2 linked regions of the Nitratireductor mangrovi genome follow. The protein of the gene in region 1 interacts with the protein of each later gene in a pairwise test. Links are inferred from orthologs where the notes say so. Each region holds a gene or a part of one and is shown on either strand. Other genes may lie near its edges.

Region 1 (6,551 bases):
CGGCGCCCCCGCGCCCCCGGTCACGATCACCTCGTGCGCGCGGTTGCCCTCGGTGGTGAATTCGACGGCGACGCCCTTGACGGGGCGGGAGGGCGTCGCAAGGTCGGCGCTGGCGAAGTGATAGCGGTTGCCGTCATCGCCGTTGATGAAGCCGATGCCGCGTTCGGCGTCGAAATAGAGCACTTCCCCACGCATGCCTGCTGCCCATGGTCGCCAATGTCGGGCGCCAGTTTCCGCCCCGCAGGCGGGATGTCAACGTCGCGGGTCGCGGTTACCAGGCATCGATGAAGCGCGGAGCCGGCCCGGAACCAGCCCTTCCTGGCGAAGAAAGGGCGCGGAGTACCCAGCGGCGGGTCTCCGCGGGATCGATGACCGCGTCGAATTCGACCAGGCTCGCGGCGTTGGCCGCCTTGCCGCGTTCATAGGCACGGGCGACCAGCTTGTCGAAGAGCGCCTTGCGCTTGTCTTCATCTTCGATTGCGGCCAGTTCGGTGCGGGCGCCCAACCGCACCGCACCCTCAAGTCCCATGGCGCCGACTTCGCCTGTCGGCCATGAGACCGTGAAGCGCGAGCGATGGAAGCTGCCGCCGGCCATTGCCTGCGCGCCGAGGCCGTAGCCCTTGCGCAGGATGACCGTGCAAAAAGCGCCGCGGAAATTCGCGCCGGCGAGGAAGAGCCGGCCGGTGTGGCGGACCTGGGCCTGGGCCTCGATCTCTGGTCCGACCATGAAGCCGGGTGTGTCGCACAGTGACAGCATCGGCAGACCGAATGCGTCGCAAAGCTGCAGGAAGCGGGCGGCCTTGTCGCAGGCCTCGGGGTCGATCGCCCCGCCGAGATGCAGCGGGTTGTTGGCGATCAGCCCGAGCGGCTTGCCGGCAATGCGGATCAGCGCCGTCACCATGCCGGGGCCGAAGCCGGCGCGCATTTCGAGCACCGAACCGCTGTCGGCGAGCGTTTCGATCACCTTGCGGATGTCGTAGGCGAGTTGGCGGTCCTCCGGCACGGCGACGCGCAGATGGTCTTGGTCGGACGTCGTCCACTCGGCCAGTTGGCCCTGGAAGTAGCCGAGATATTTCTTGGCCACCGCGACGGCTGCCGCCTCGTCCTCGACCAGAAGATCGGCGACGCCGTTCTTCCATTGCGCTTCTGCCGCCCCGATCGATTCGGGCTCGAAACGACCCAGGCCGCCGCCTTCGATCATGGCCGGGCCGCCCATGCCGAGATTGGCGTCGCGGGTCATGATGACGAGATCGGCGCAACCGGCGAAGGCGGCGTTGCCGGCAAAGCAGCGGCCGGCAACGATCGCGACCCGTGGTGCGCGACCCGAAAGCTGGGCGAAACGGTAGAAACTCGGCACGTCGAGGCCGGAAAAGCTGATGTCGGAAAGATCGACATCGTTGGGCCGGCCTCCACCGCCTTCTGCGAAGACCACCAGCGGGATCGGGTCGTCACGCAGGACGCCGAGCAGGCGATCGATCTTCTTGTGGTGGAAGTAGCCCTGTGTGCCGGCCATGACGGTGTAGTCGACCGCCATGACGGCGCATGCAGAGGCCACCTCGCCGAAGAGCCCCGCATTGACCGTGCCGATGCCTGTGATGATGCCGTCGGCGGGCGATTTTTCGCGCAGCGTCTCGATCGCGAACTTGCGCCGCTGCGCCGCCACTGCGAGTGCGCCATATTCAACGAAGCTGCCGGGGTCGACCAGATCGGCGAGATTGGCGCGGGCGGTGCGCATGCCCTTGGCCTGTCGGCGCGCGACAGCCTCGGACCGGGCGCTATCTTCCAGGGCCGCGTGCTTGTCGACGATGTCCTCGAGCAGGCGCGGTGTTGAGATTTCAGCCGAAGCCGTCCCGCCCTGACTGTCCGTGTTCTCCTCGGTCCGCCGCAGGCGAACGAGTATGGTGCCCGGCTCGAGGATGTCACCTTCGCGCGCGTTGACAGCGTCTATCAGGCCGCCAGCCGGCGCATGGAACTCCTGCCGCATCTTCATGAGTTCGGTGGTGGCGAGCAGTTGCCCGTTACCGACGCGGTCGCCGGCAGCAACGAGGATGGAGGTCACCACGGCCGACGTTTCCGACTTGATGTCGATCATGTCCTGCCTGTCGCCGGTCATGCGTCCCTCCCGTCTGTCTTGCCACGCCACCTTAGCCGGGATCGTGCACGTTTGAACGGTTTTTGGACCGCCTGATCAGAGAAAGCCGATGAACCGGCCGCAAATCAGGACGCCGAGCCAGAGCATGAGCGACAGTGCGGCCTGTGCGCGGACGGTCGCGCCGGGGTTGCTGTACGCCGACCGGGACGAGGCGAGCTGCCGTCGGAGCAGCAGCATGTTCAGCCCGGCGGCGAGGATCACGACCAGCTTGAGCAGAAAGGCGGGGTTGGCCACATATTCGCTGGCGCGGATGGTGAACATGGCAAGGCCGGTCGCCGCCGCGCCTGCAAAGCCGGCGAGTGCGAAACCGTGCAGCCGGCGCACGAAATCCTTCGTGTCGAATTCGCGCAGGAAACCGAGCAGGCGCAGGTCCATCAGCGCCACGGTGGTGATCAGGACGCCTATCGACAGGATGTGCGTTGCGTTGACCAGCGGATAAGCGACGAAAGACCGCTTGAGCGCGGCCACCGGCGGCAATCCCTCGATCCAGATCAGGAGATCCAAGGGGGCGTCAGCTCAGGACGGCGCGCGGTTCGGGTAGACGTCGTAGGTCTGGCCGTTGACGATGATGCGGACCGCCTTCATGCGCCTCTCGTTGGAGTCGAGCGAGCGGTTGCCGATCGCGGTCACCTCGTCGCCCGCCCTGGCGACATCCTCGGTGAAGCCGGCCGCGATGGTGCGCGACGGCGGCGCCAGTTCGACCCGCCAGATCTCGCCTTCGACATCGACATCAAGCGTGGCGTGCGGATTGCCGACATAGACGCCGGCAATGACGCCTTCGAGCTGGAAGAAGCCGTCCTCGGTCCACGACCAGCCATGATGGGCGAGCGCCGGATAGCCGGCAGCCAGGGCGAAAGCGCCAGCAGCGCCAGCCGCGATGATCAGCCTGCGGGAGATGGAACGCATGTGCTTGTCTCCTTTCAGGTTCCGCCCGCGTGGAACCTAGGCCGCCACCGCCTACCGTCAAATGAATTGAGGGTGATCGCCGCCGCACGTGCGATTGACTCTGCGGGCAGAACGGGTAGAAGCGATGCGTTTTGCGGAGCACGTCATGAGCAGCCCTGTTTCGGCAGCCCGACAGATGTCTGAGGCCGGTGTCGCCACCGGCGTCATCTCCTTGCGCGCTCTGTGCTTCACCTCGAAAACCCGGGCCAAAACGACCGCGACGACGGTCTGACCTTTCTCGGCCTTTCCGCCCTCCCCGGGTCTGGCCGGGGAAGCGCCCGCGGTGGCCGGCGGGTTCCTGAAAAGGACGGGGAGGCACAGGAGACAATCGAAATGGGTTTCAAGATTGCAGTCGCCGGCGCTACCGGGAATGTCGGCCGCGAAATGCTCAACATTCTCGAGGAGCGCGGCTTTCCGGCCGACGAGATCGTGCCGCTGGCGTCGCGGCGCTCGGTGGGTACCGAGGTTTCCTATGGCGACCGGACGCTGAAGGTGAAGGCGCTCGACAATTACGACTTCTCCGATACCGACATCTGCCTGATGTCGGCTGGCGGCAACGTGTCGAAGGAGTTTTCGCCGCGCATCGGCAGGCAGGGCTGCGTCGTCATCGACAATTCCTCGGCATGGCGCTACGACGCCGAGGTGCCGCTGATCGTGCCGGAAGTGAATCCCAATGCGGTCGACGGCTTTACGAAGAAGAACATCATCGCCAACCCCAATTGCTCGACCGCCCAGCTCGTGGTGGCGCTGAAGCCGCTACATGATGCGGCCGGGATCAAGCGCGTCGTCGTCGCCACCTACCAGTCGGTGTCCGGCGCCGGCAAGGAAGGCATGGACGAACTTTTCGAGCAGACGCGCGCGGTCTTTGTGGCCGACCCGGTCGAGGCGAAGAAGTTTACCAAGCGCATCGCCTTCAACGTCATCCCGCACTGCGACGTCTTCATGGAGGACGGCTCCACCAAGGAAGAGTGGAAGATGGTGGCCGAGATCAAGAAGATGGTCGATCCCAAGATCAAGCTGACCGCAACCTGCGTGCGCGTGCCGGTCTTCATCGGCCATTCCGAGGCGGTGAATGTCGAGTTCGAAAGGCCGATCACGGCCGAAGAGGCGCGCGAGATCCTGCGCGAGGCGCCGGGCTGCCTGGTCGTCGACAAGCACGAGGATGGCGGCTACGTCACCCCGCTGGAATCGGCGGGCGAGGACGCGACCTACATTTCACGCATCCGCGAGGATGTGACGATCGAAAACGGCCTCAGCATGTGGGTCGTTGCCGACAATCTGCGCAAGGGCGCGGCTCTCAACGCGGTGCAGATCGCGGAACTCCTGATCGCGCGCGGACTGATCACGCCCAAGAAGCAGGCGGCCTGATCAGGCCTCCGGATGGCGGGTCCTTTCCCAGAAGGTCAGTCCCGGCCGCGGTTCCAGCCGCGGCCGCGATCGCCGATCAGTTCGAAACCGTCTTCGGTCACGGCCACCGTGTCCTCCAGCTTGATGAAGCCGCGCGACGGGTGCAGCATGGTCGTCTCGACCGAGATCACCATGTTGGCTTCAAGCGGCCTGTCGGCGTCCACGCCTTCATAGGCCACCGGATGGTTGGTCATCAGGAACGGCGCCTCGTGGCTGATAAGCCCCATGCCATGAGCGAAGAAGTCGTTGCAGGCGGCGTTGGGCAGGGATTTCAGAACGCCGTCGGCGTGCGCGATCATGTCGGCGCCAGTGGCGCCGGCGCGAATCTTCGAGAACGCCGCCTGCTGCACCGTCTCGACCTCTTCGAGCAGGTCGCGAAGTTCGGAATCGGGCTCGCCGAGCACGCCCATGCGACACAGGTCACCGATATAGCCGTGATAGTTGCCGCCGGAATCGAGGGAGAGCACTTCACCCTTTCGCCAGGTTTGCGGTGAGACGGCGCGATTGTGGCTCGCGCCGACGGTGATCAGGCAATATTCGAACTGCAGGCCACGTTCGGTCTCCTCGCGGCGCAGCGCGTCGACCAGTTCGGCCTTGCTGGCCCCCTCGCCGTGGCCGGCAAAAACCGCCTGCATGGAATCGGTGATGAGCTCCGACGCCTTGCGCAGCCTGTCGAGCTCGGCCGGGGTCTTGATCGCACGAAGGCGCTCCAGAACCGAGGTGGCGTCGACGAAACGCGCGCCCTCGAGGCCAGAACGCAATGCATCGGCGGCATCGGACGGCAGGAAGGGCGGCTCGATGCCGATGCGGGCGCCGGCCTGGCCCAGCGCCTTAACGTGATCGATCGCTTCCGCCGCCGCGTCGACCGTTCCCCAGCAGGTCGTGCGCACCTTCGGCGTCCAGAACGGGTTGACCTGCTGCTCCATGCCCTCCATGCGGTTGCCGACATAGGCGGCGTTGCCGGGGCGGCCCTTTTGGTAGACGACAACCGGCAGGTAGCGGCTGTGGCCAATCGCCTCCATGGCGTGGAAGAAGATGTAGCGATAGCCGCCGAGCAGGTACTGGACGTTGTGCTTCGATGTCGCGAGCAAGACGTCGATGCCCGCTTCCTCCATCAGAGCATCAAGGCGCGCCTGATCGAATGGCGTGACGGCGCCCGTCGCGGCGGCCGGCTGGACGTTCATGAATTCCTCCCTCGGGAAGGCCGGCGCATGTGCCGGCAATCTGGTCCTACCAGATTGCCTCAACGATGCGGCGCGGGTCCAGAGGATTCTTCAGCCGGACGGCGCAAAATGCGAACGGCGGGCCCATGCCCGCCGTTCGAGATGCCCGGAAACGTCCGAAACGATCAGGACGTCGTCTCTTCCTTGTTTTCCGCTGCCGGCTCTTCGGCAGGCGCTTCCTCGGCCGGCGCAGCGGCAGCCTCCTCGACCGCGGCCTTTTCCTCGGCCAGCTTGGCGGCCAGTTCTTCCTCGGCCTGCTTGATCAGGGCCAGGCGCTCCTGCGCCTTCTTGCCCGGCTCGGCCTTTTGCGGGTTGTTGCGGGCGGGACGCTTGGCGAGGCCGGCGGCGTCGAGGAAACGCAGCACGCGGTCGGTCGGCTGGGCGCCGTTGTCGAGCCAGTGCTTGATGCGCTCCTCGTTGAGCTTCACGCGGTCGCCGTCCCTGGGCAGGGTCGGGTTCCACGAACCGACCTGTTCGATGAAGCGGCCGTCGCGCGGGCTGCGCACGTCGGCGATCACGACATGATAATAGGGGCGCTTCTTGGAGCCCGCGCGGGCCAGTCTGATCTTCAGTGCCATTTCATTTCTCCTGATGTCTCACTGATGGGTGCGGCCGGCATCAGCCGGCATTCTCGATGCCGGGGGCGGCGTTTGTGCCGCCTTCCCGGGCAATCATTTCATGGTGGCGGATCACTTCGCGCACGATGAAGTTCAGAAACTTCTCCGCGAAATCGGGGTCGAGCTGGGCGTCGCGGGCAAGCTGGCGCAGGCGGGCGATCTGCTCGGCCTCGCGCGTCGCGTCGGCGGGCGGCAGGCCGTGCTCGG
Region 2 (7,266 bases), 830 kb from region 1 along the record:
CGGGGAATGGCTTGCGGCGCCGAACCAGCAGGGAGGAAAGCTTGATCTATCTTCGACATGAGGGCATCATGACCGAACAATCTTCAGCAACAACTGGAATTTGCAGAATGAACGTAAAAACAGATGGCATTCGGCAAAAGCCGGAGGCGGGGCGGACTCTCGATGCCACCGACCGAAAAATCTTAGGCCTGCTGGTGGAGGACGCGACGCTCAGCTATTCGGAACTCGGCGACCGGGTGGCACTTTCGCCACCTGCCGTGCATGAGCGTGTCAAGCGCCTGCGCCGTTCCGGCGCCATACGCAACACCGCCGCGCAGATCGACGCGGAGGCCGTCGACAAGCCGCTCCTGGCCTTCGTTCATGTCGATACGCATGGCTGGGGCAAGACGCCGGAACTGATCGCCATTTCGCAGCATCCCGAAGTCGAGGAAATCCATTCGGTCGCCGGCGACGCCTGCATGCTCTTGAAGGTGCGGACGGCAGGACCGCACGCGCTCGAAGGGCTTCTGGCGCGGCTCTACGATACGCCGGGCGTGTTGCGGACACGCAGCTACGTGGTGCTTTCGACCTACCTGGAACGGCCGGTACAGCCAGGTCGGACCGAACACTGGCCCAAACCGCGCGCGGCACTCGGCCGGGGTGTGCCGGAGGAGCCTGCGACACCGTGAATGGTCAGTATCTGTAATCGACCTGCATGAGACATAGCCCGCCGGGTGGAGCCACCGGACCGCACGCCTTGCGGTCGCGCGCTTCGAGCGCCGCCTCTACATCGTCGGCCGTCCAGGCACCCTCGCCCACCCGTTTCAGCGTGCCGACCATGGAGCGCACCTGATTGTGCAGGAAGGAGCGCGCCGAGGCGCGGATCTCGATGCGCTCGCCATCACGGGTCACGTCGAGCCGGTCGAGTGTCTTTTCCGGGCTTTTTGCCTGGCAGTGGATCGAGCGGAAAGTCGTGAAGTCGTGGCGACCAACAAGGCGTTGCCCGGCGTCGTGCATCGCCGCCGCGTCGAGCGCCCTGGCGATCTGCCACGCCTTGCCCCGATCAAGCGCCAGAGGCGCCCGGCGGTTCACGATCAGATAGCGGTAATGTCGCGCAATGGCCGAAAAGCGGGCGTCGAAATCGTCCGGCACGCTCATGGCTGAAAGGATGGACACGGTCTCGCCGGCCATGGCGAGGTGCGCGTTGGTCGCGTCGCGCACCGTATCGGCAGGCCAGTCCTTGCCGAGGTCGAAATGCGCGACCTGGCCCAGGGCGTGCACGCCGGCGTCGGTTCGCCCGGCACCGCGGAGGCTGACCTCCTCAGCGCAGAAGCCGGCAATCGCCTTTTCGATCGCACCCTGCACGGAAGGCTGGTCGGCCTGGCGCTGCCAGCCAGCATAGGCGGCGCCATCATATTCGATATCGATGCGGTAGCGCGGCATAGGCCTCAGGTGCCGGCGAAGGCGCGCGGATAGACGAGCCGACCCGTCGGCGGCGCCTCGTCGTCCCATGCAACCGCCTGCAGCGCTTCGCATTGATAGTCGCTATCGAAACCGCGTGCGCGCTCATGCGTGTAGCCGAAGCGGCCGTAGTATCCGGGTTCACCAAGCACCACGCTGAGTGTCTCGCCTGCCTCGCGCAGCAGCCGGTGCCCTTCCTCGATCAGCGCCGAACCGATGCCGCCACCCTGGAAATCCGGATAGACGGCAATCGGTGCCAGGGCGACCGCGGCGAACCGGGCTCTCTCCGTTTCGACGTGAAGTCGCGAAAACAGAACATGTCCGAGGATCGCGCCGTCCCGCTCGGCCACCAGTTCGAGGACCCGGTCACCATCCCAGACGATCCGTTCGACCAGTTCGGCCTCGTCGCGGCGACCGAACGCGGCCTGCTCGAGCGCGAAGATCGCGGTGCGATCGGCATCGGCTGCCTGGCTGACGGTGATCTTGCTCACGTTATTTCGCCCCCCTCACCGACATCGACGCCGCGCAGGAACGCCTCCGCGGGCATCGGCTTGCCGCCGGCGCGTTGCAGTTCGACCAGGCGCACCGCACCCTCGCCGCAGGCTACCCTGAGGCCGGCATCGAGTACCTGACCAGATAGTCCGTGCCCTTGCGCAAGCGTCGAGCGGAGAACCTTTACGCGCTCATGCTTGCCGCCGATCGGCATTTCGCACCAGGCGCCCGGCAACGGCGACAACCCGCGAATATGGTTGTGCACCTCGGTGGCGGGACGCGCCCAGTCGATGCGGGTCTCGGTCTTGTCGATCTTGCGCGCATAAGTCACGCCTTCCTCCGGCTGCGGCGTTAGCGTCAGCGTGCCTGCTTCGAGTTGCGCCAGCCCCGCCACCATCAATTCGGCTCCCTCGGCTGCGAGTACATCATGCAGTTCGCCAGCAGTCATGTCGGGACCGATCGGCACACGCCGTTGCAATGCCACTGGTCCGGTGTCGAGACCGGCCTCCATCTTCATCACCATCATCGCGGTTTCGCTGGCGCCGGCCATGATCGCGCGCTGGATCGGCGCGGCGCCGCGCCAGCGCGGCAGGGCCGAGGCGTGGCCATTGAAGCAGCCGAGCCGCGTACCGTCGAGGATGGCGCGCGGCAGAATCTGGCCGTAAGCGACGACGACGGCGACATCCGCGCCCAGATCGACAAATGCCCGCTGTTCGTCCTTGTCGCGCAACGTGTCCGGGGTACGGACTTCAACGCCCAATTCCTCGGCGGCGCGATGCACCGGCGACTTCGTCAATTCGAGCCCGCGCCGCCCGGCAGCGCGCGGCGGCTGGGTATAGACGGCCGCGATCTCATGCCCGGCAGCCGCGACAGCCCTGAGCGTCGGCACGGAAAAGTCCGGCGTCCCCATGAAAATGAGGCGAAAAGTCATGCGTACCCGTCCGGCCTATCCAGAGATGGCGCCCGCACAATCGGCGCGCCGCACGCTTCAAACGGCTTTAGGAGCCTGACGTCAAGTTTCTATCCGACCATACGGCCGGACGGGCGCTCGCGGGCCAGCTTGCGAAACCTCTTCACCACCATGTCGCGCTTCAGCCGCGACAGGTAGTCGATGAAGAGCACGCCGTTCAGATGATCGATCTCGTGCTGCAGGCAGGTCGCGAGCAGGCCCTCGGCCTCGATCTGCCTTCTCTCGCCGTCGATGTCGACGTAGTCGACCGTCACCGCAGCCGGCCTCTCGACCTCGGCGTAATAGTCGGGAATCGAGAGGCAGCCCTCCTCATAGGTCGAGCGCTCATCGGCGGAGGCAACGATCTCGGGGTTGATGAAGATGCGCGGCTCGCGCGGCTCTTCCTCCTTGGAGACATCGATCACAAGCATGCGCAACGGTTCACCGACCTGGATCGCGGCAAGTCCGATGCCCGGCGCGTCATACATGGTCTCCAGCATGTCGTCGGCAAGCTTCCTCACACCCCCGTCGACGCGCTCCACGGGCTTGGAGACCTGGCGCAGGACGGGGTCGGGCAAAAGGATGAGCGGCTTGAGCGACATGGCATTCAGGTAGTCGGTGGCTTGTAGGGCGTCAACTGTCGCGATTCATCCTGTTCCTGTTTTGATCTTCTGACCCGGTACCGAATCGGCTAGGGTCGAGTGATGGATCAGCTTCTGCCAATCTTTTCGGCCCCGCTCGCCCAGCTGGGCAACTCGACGATCACTGTCGGCCATGCGCTTGTAGGCGGCGCGGCTGTTCTCGTCCTGCTTCTGGCAGGACTGGCGATTGCCTTGTGGCGCAGTGCGCGAGCCCGCACCCTGGCTGCGGCCGAAGCCGCTGAACATGCCCGCGCGGCGGAAGCGCGCATGGCCGAGATCACCCGTGCGCAGTCCGAGATGCAGGGCCGCATGGCGACCATTGCCGACGTCTTCGGGGCGCGTCAGGGCGAGCTCAACAAGGCGATTTCGGACCGGCTCGACTCCATGACCGGGCGTCTGGGCCAGTCGATGAGCGAGCAGGCCCGAGCCACCCACGAAAGCCTCTCGAAGCTGCAGGAGCGGCTCGCGGTCATCGACACGGCACAAGGCAACATCCAGTCGCTTGCCGGCCAGGTGGTGCAACTGCAGCAGATTCTCGCCAACAAGCAGACCCGCGGTGCCTTCGGCCAGTCGCGCATGGAAGCGATCATCGCCGACGGATTGCCGTCGAGCGCCTACGAGTTCCAGGCCACGCTTTCCAACGGCAACCGTCCCGACTGCCTGGTCAGGATGCCGAACGATGCGCCGTCGCTGGTGATCGACGCCAAGTTTCCACTGGAATCGTGGAACGCCATCCGCGCCGCCGCCGACGCCGAAAGTCCCGATGCCGAGAAGCAGGCGACACAGGCCTTCCGGCGCGACATCGACGTGCATATCAAGGCCATCGCTGACCGCTATTTCATTCAGGGCGAGACGCAGGACACGGCGTTCATGTTCGTGCCGTCGGAATCGATCTTCGCCGAGATCCACGAGAATTTCGAGGCGCTTGTGCAGCGCGCCCATCGCGCCCGCATCGTCATCGTGTCGCCGTCGCTCCTGATGCTGTCGATCCAGGTAATCCAGGCGGTGCTCAAGGATGCCCGCATGCGCGAGCAAGCGCACCTCATTCAGGGCGAGGTGGTGCGGCTGATGGAGGATGTCGGCCGGCTCGACGACCGGGTGCGCAAATTGCAGGCGCATTTCTCGCAGGCGAACCGCGATATCGACATGATCCTGACCTCGACGGAAAAGGTCACCAAGCGCGGCCAGAAGATCGAGGCGCTGGAATTGGGCACCGTCGAGGGCGAAGGAGAAAGTCGCGGGGTCAGCCAGGTCGCGGAAACCAAGTCCGGGTCGCTAAGGCTGCGGGTCGTCGAGGGCGACGACTGACCGTGACACCGGCCGCCAGTCCGACGCGCGGCGCCGGTGTCGCTTTTGGCCAGAACGGATGCGGTCGCCGCTTCAATCCGCGACCGATTGGCCTTAGACATTCGCCATGTCGAAACGAATCGCCGGCCCAGAGATCGAACGCCTGATCCAGCTGCTTGCCAAGGTGCCGGGCCTCGGGCCGCGCTCGGCGCGACGGGCGGCGCTGCAACTGATCAAGAAGAAGGAACAGCTGCTCTCGCCGCTCGCGGCGGCGATGGCAGAAGCGGTCGACGCGGTGCGCATCTGCTCGAACTGCGGCAACGTCGACACCTGCGATCCCTGCACGGTCTGCACCGACCCGCGCCGCGACGGCGCCACCATCATCGTGGTCGAGGACGTTGCCGATCTCTGGGCGCTGGAACGCGCCGGGGCCATGAATGCGCGCTATCACGTTCTGGGCGGCACGCTGTCGCCGCTCGACGGCATCGGCCCCGACGAGCTCAACATCAAGGCGCTGATCGACAGGGTCGCCGGGGGCGGTGTGAGCGAACTGATCCTGGCCGTCAACGCCACCGTCGAAGGCCAGACCACCGCGCATTACATCACCGACCAGCTCTCGGGGCTCGAAGTGCGCGTGACCCGACTCGCCCACGGCGTTCCGGTCGGCGGCGAACTCGACTATCTCGACGAGGGCACGCTGTCGGCGGCACTGAAATCGCGGACAGCGTTTTGAGGATGGTCCCGGATTTGACTGGCTTCGAGCGGATCGGCCAGACTGTCATGATGCGTTCTCAGACACCATTTTCCCGCCTGCCGGCACTCTTGGCGCTCGTGCTGGTCTTCGTTGTCTCGCTTGCGGCCCCTTCCCTCGCCGCCTCGATCGGCCAGCAGTTCCGCGCCTGGCTCGAAAGCGATCTGTGGCCGGCTGCCAAGACGAACGGCGTGTCGCGACAGACCTTCGATGCGGCCTTCGACGGCGTTTCGCCTAATCTGAAGCTGCCCGACCTCGTCCTGCCCGGCCAGAAGCCGACCACACCGAAGGCGCAGCATCAGGCCGAGTTCCGCTCACCGGCGGTCTATTTCGCCGAAAACACGGTCCGCGGCGTGACGGCCGGCGGACGGTCGCGCGCCGGCAAGCATCGCCAGACATTGGCTGCGATCGAAAAGCGCTACGGCGTGCCCGCCGGCATCATCCTCGCCATCTGGGGGCGCGAATCGGCGTTCGGCCGCGCCAAGATCCCGCACGACGCCTTCGAGGTGCTGGGCACCAAGGCGTTCCTGTCGACACGCAAGGACATGTTCCGCGTCGAGGTGCTATCCGCCCTGGTGATGGCCGAGCGCGGCAGGATTTCACCGAGGGCGATGAAATCGTCTTGGGCCGGCGCGCTCGGACAGCCGCAATTCCTGCCGAGTTCCTATCTGAAACATGCCGCCGATGGCGACGGCGACGGGCGCATCGACATCTGGAGTTCGGAGGCCGATACGCTGGCCTCGATCGCCAGCTACCTGCGCAACCACGGCTGGGTGACCGGTCGCGACTGGGGCTTCGAGGTGACGGTGCCGGACGGCGTTTCCTGCGCGCTAGAAGGACCGGACCGGGGCCGAAACATTTCGGATTGGGCGGCAATGGGCATCGAGCGCGTCGGCGGGCGACCGTTTCCCGATCACGAGGCGCGCGGGGTCGGATATCTGATGATGCCGGCGGGGCGCCACGGCCCGGCTTTCATCGTGACGCCGAACTTCTACGTTCTCAAGGAATACAACGAGAGCGACGTCTACGCGCTGTTCGTCGGGCATGCCGCCGACCGCATAAGCTATGGCGACAAAGGCTTTTCGGGCTCCTGGGGCAAGGTCGGAGGGCTCGATCGTTCCGACATTTCGGCGATGCAGCGGGGCCTGGAGCGGCTTGGCCACGATGTCGGCGGGGCGGACGGGCTTGCCGGGTTCAAGACGCGGCGCTCGATCGGAAAATGGCAGGAAAACAACGGCTTGAAGCCGACCTGCTTCCCGGACGCGGCCCTGGTGCGCGCCCTGCGCTGAGCCCGGAAGCTGCGGTTCGGCACCGCGATTTCGGGCCGGAAGCCGCGGGTTTTCTGCCGGAAAATCGCAAAAATCCGGGGATTCGGAACCCGAACTCCGAGGTTTCAGGACCTCAGGCGGCGTCGGCCAGCGCCCGCCGGACGTCGGCCAGGATCCCGAAGGATTTCAGCCGCGCGGCATGATCGAAAATGTTACCGGTGACGATCAGTTCGTCGGCCCCGGTGCGGGCGGCAAAACCGGCGATTCCGGTTCGCACCGTCTCGGGCGAGCCGACCACGGCGCAGGAAAGGGCAAGATCGAGCATCGAGCGGGCGGCCGGGTCGAGCGTCTCCTCGTAATTGGCGACCGGCGGCGGCAGCTTGCCGGGACGGCCGGAGCGCAGATTGACGAAGGCCTGCTGCTGCGAGGAGAAGAGCA

Evidence for each region. The genes of interacting proteins can lie anywhere in the genome.
Region 2: the proteins of FQ775_RS18720 (region 1) and def interact in binary tests that used the Escherichia coli proteins (3 or more experiments, as listed by UniProt). The link is inferred for Nitratireductor mangrovi from one-to-one orthologs.

The regions. Positions count from the first base shown.
Region 1 is NZ_CP042301.2:3,815,337-3,821,887, reverse strand. The notes cover bases 2,482-5,447. They hold FQ775_RS18720 (aspartate-semialdehyde dehydrogenase), read left to right. Parts: upstream 2,482-3,430; coding sequence 3,431-4,465; downstream 4,466-5,447. Other genes in these bases: FQ775_RS18715 (M24 family metallopeptidase), read right to left, coding at 4,501-5,447; FQ775_RS24130 (hypothetical protein), read left to right, coding at 3,204-3,329; FQ775_RS18725 (DUF6152 family protein), read right to left, coding at 2,669-3,058; FQ775_RS18730 (DUF6644 family protein), read right to left, coding at 2,482-2,656. Outside these bases: FQ775_RS18740 (DUF805 domain-containing protein), read right to left, coding at 1-195; FQ775_RS18735 (carboxyl transferase domain-containing protein), read right to left, coding at 272-2,113; more of FQ775_RS18730, read right to left, coding at 2,189-2,481; more of FQ775_RS18715, read right to left, coding at 5,448-5,688; rpsP (30S ribosomal protein S16), read right to left, coding at 5,853-6,305; FQ775_RS18705 (chorismate mutase), read right to left, coding at 6,346-6,551.
Region 2 is NZ_CP042301.2:4,646,522-4,653,787, reverse strand. Bases 1,719-4,716 are described here. They hold def (peptide deformylase), read right to left. Parts: upstream 3,484-4,716; coding sequence 2,953-3,483; downstream 1,719-2,952. Other genes in these bases: FQ775_RS22840 (DNA recombination protein RmuC), read left to right, coding at 3,586-4,716; fmt (methionyl-tRNA formyltransferase), read right to left, coding at 1,928-2,863; FQ775_RS22855 (GNAT family N-acetyltransferase), read right to left, coding at 1,719-1,931. Also shown: FQ775_RS22870 (MFS transporter), read right to left, coding at 1-59; FQ775_RS22865 (Lrp/AsnC family transcriptional regulator), read left to right, coding at 108-668; tRNA pseudouridine(38-40) synthase TruA, read right to left, coding at 673-1,422; more of FQ775_RS22855, read right to left, coding at 1,428-1,718; more of FQ775_RS22840, read left to right, coding at 4,717-4,830; recombination mediator RecR, read left to right, coding at 4,937-5,542; FQ775_RS22830 (lytic murein transglycosylase), read left to right, coding at 5,590-6,849; FQ775_RS22825 (LLM class flavin-dependent oxidoreductase), read right to left, coding at 6,962-7,266. UniProt on the Escherichia coli protein: Removes the formyl group from the N-terminal Met of newly synthesized proteins. Requires at least a dipeptide for an efficient rate of reaction. N-terminal L-methionine is a prerequisite for activity but the enzyme has broad specificity at other positions.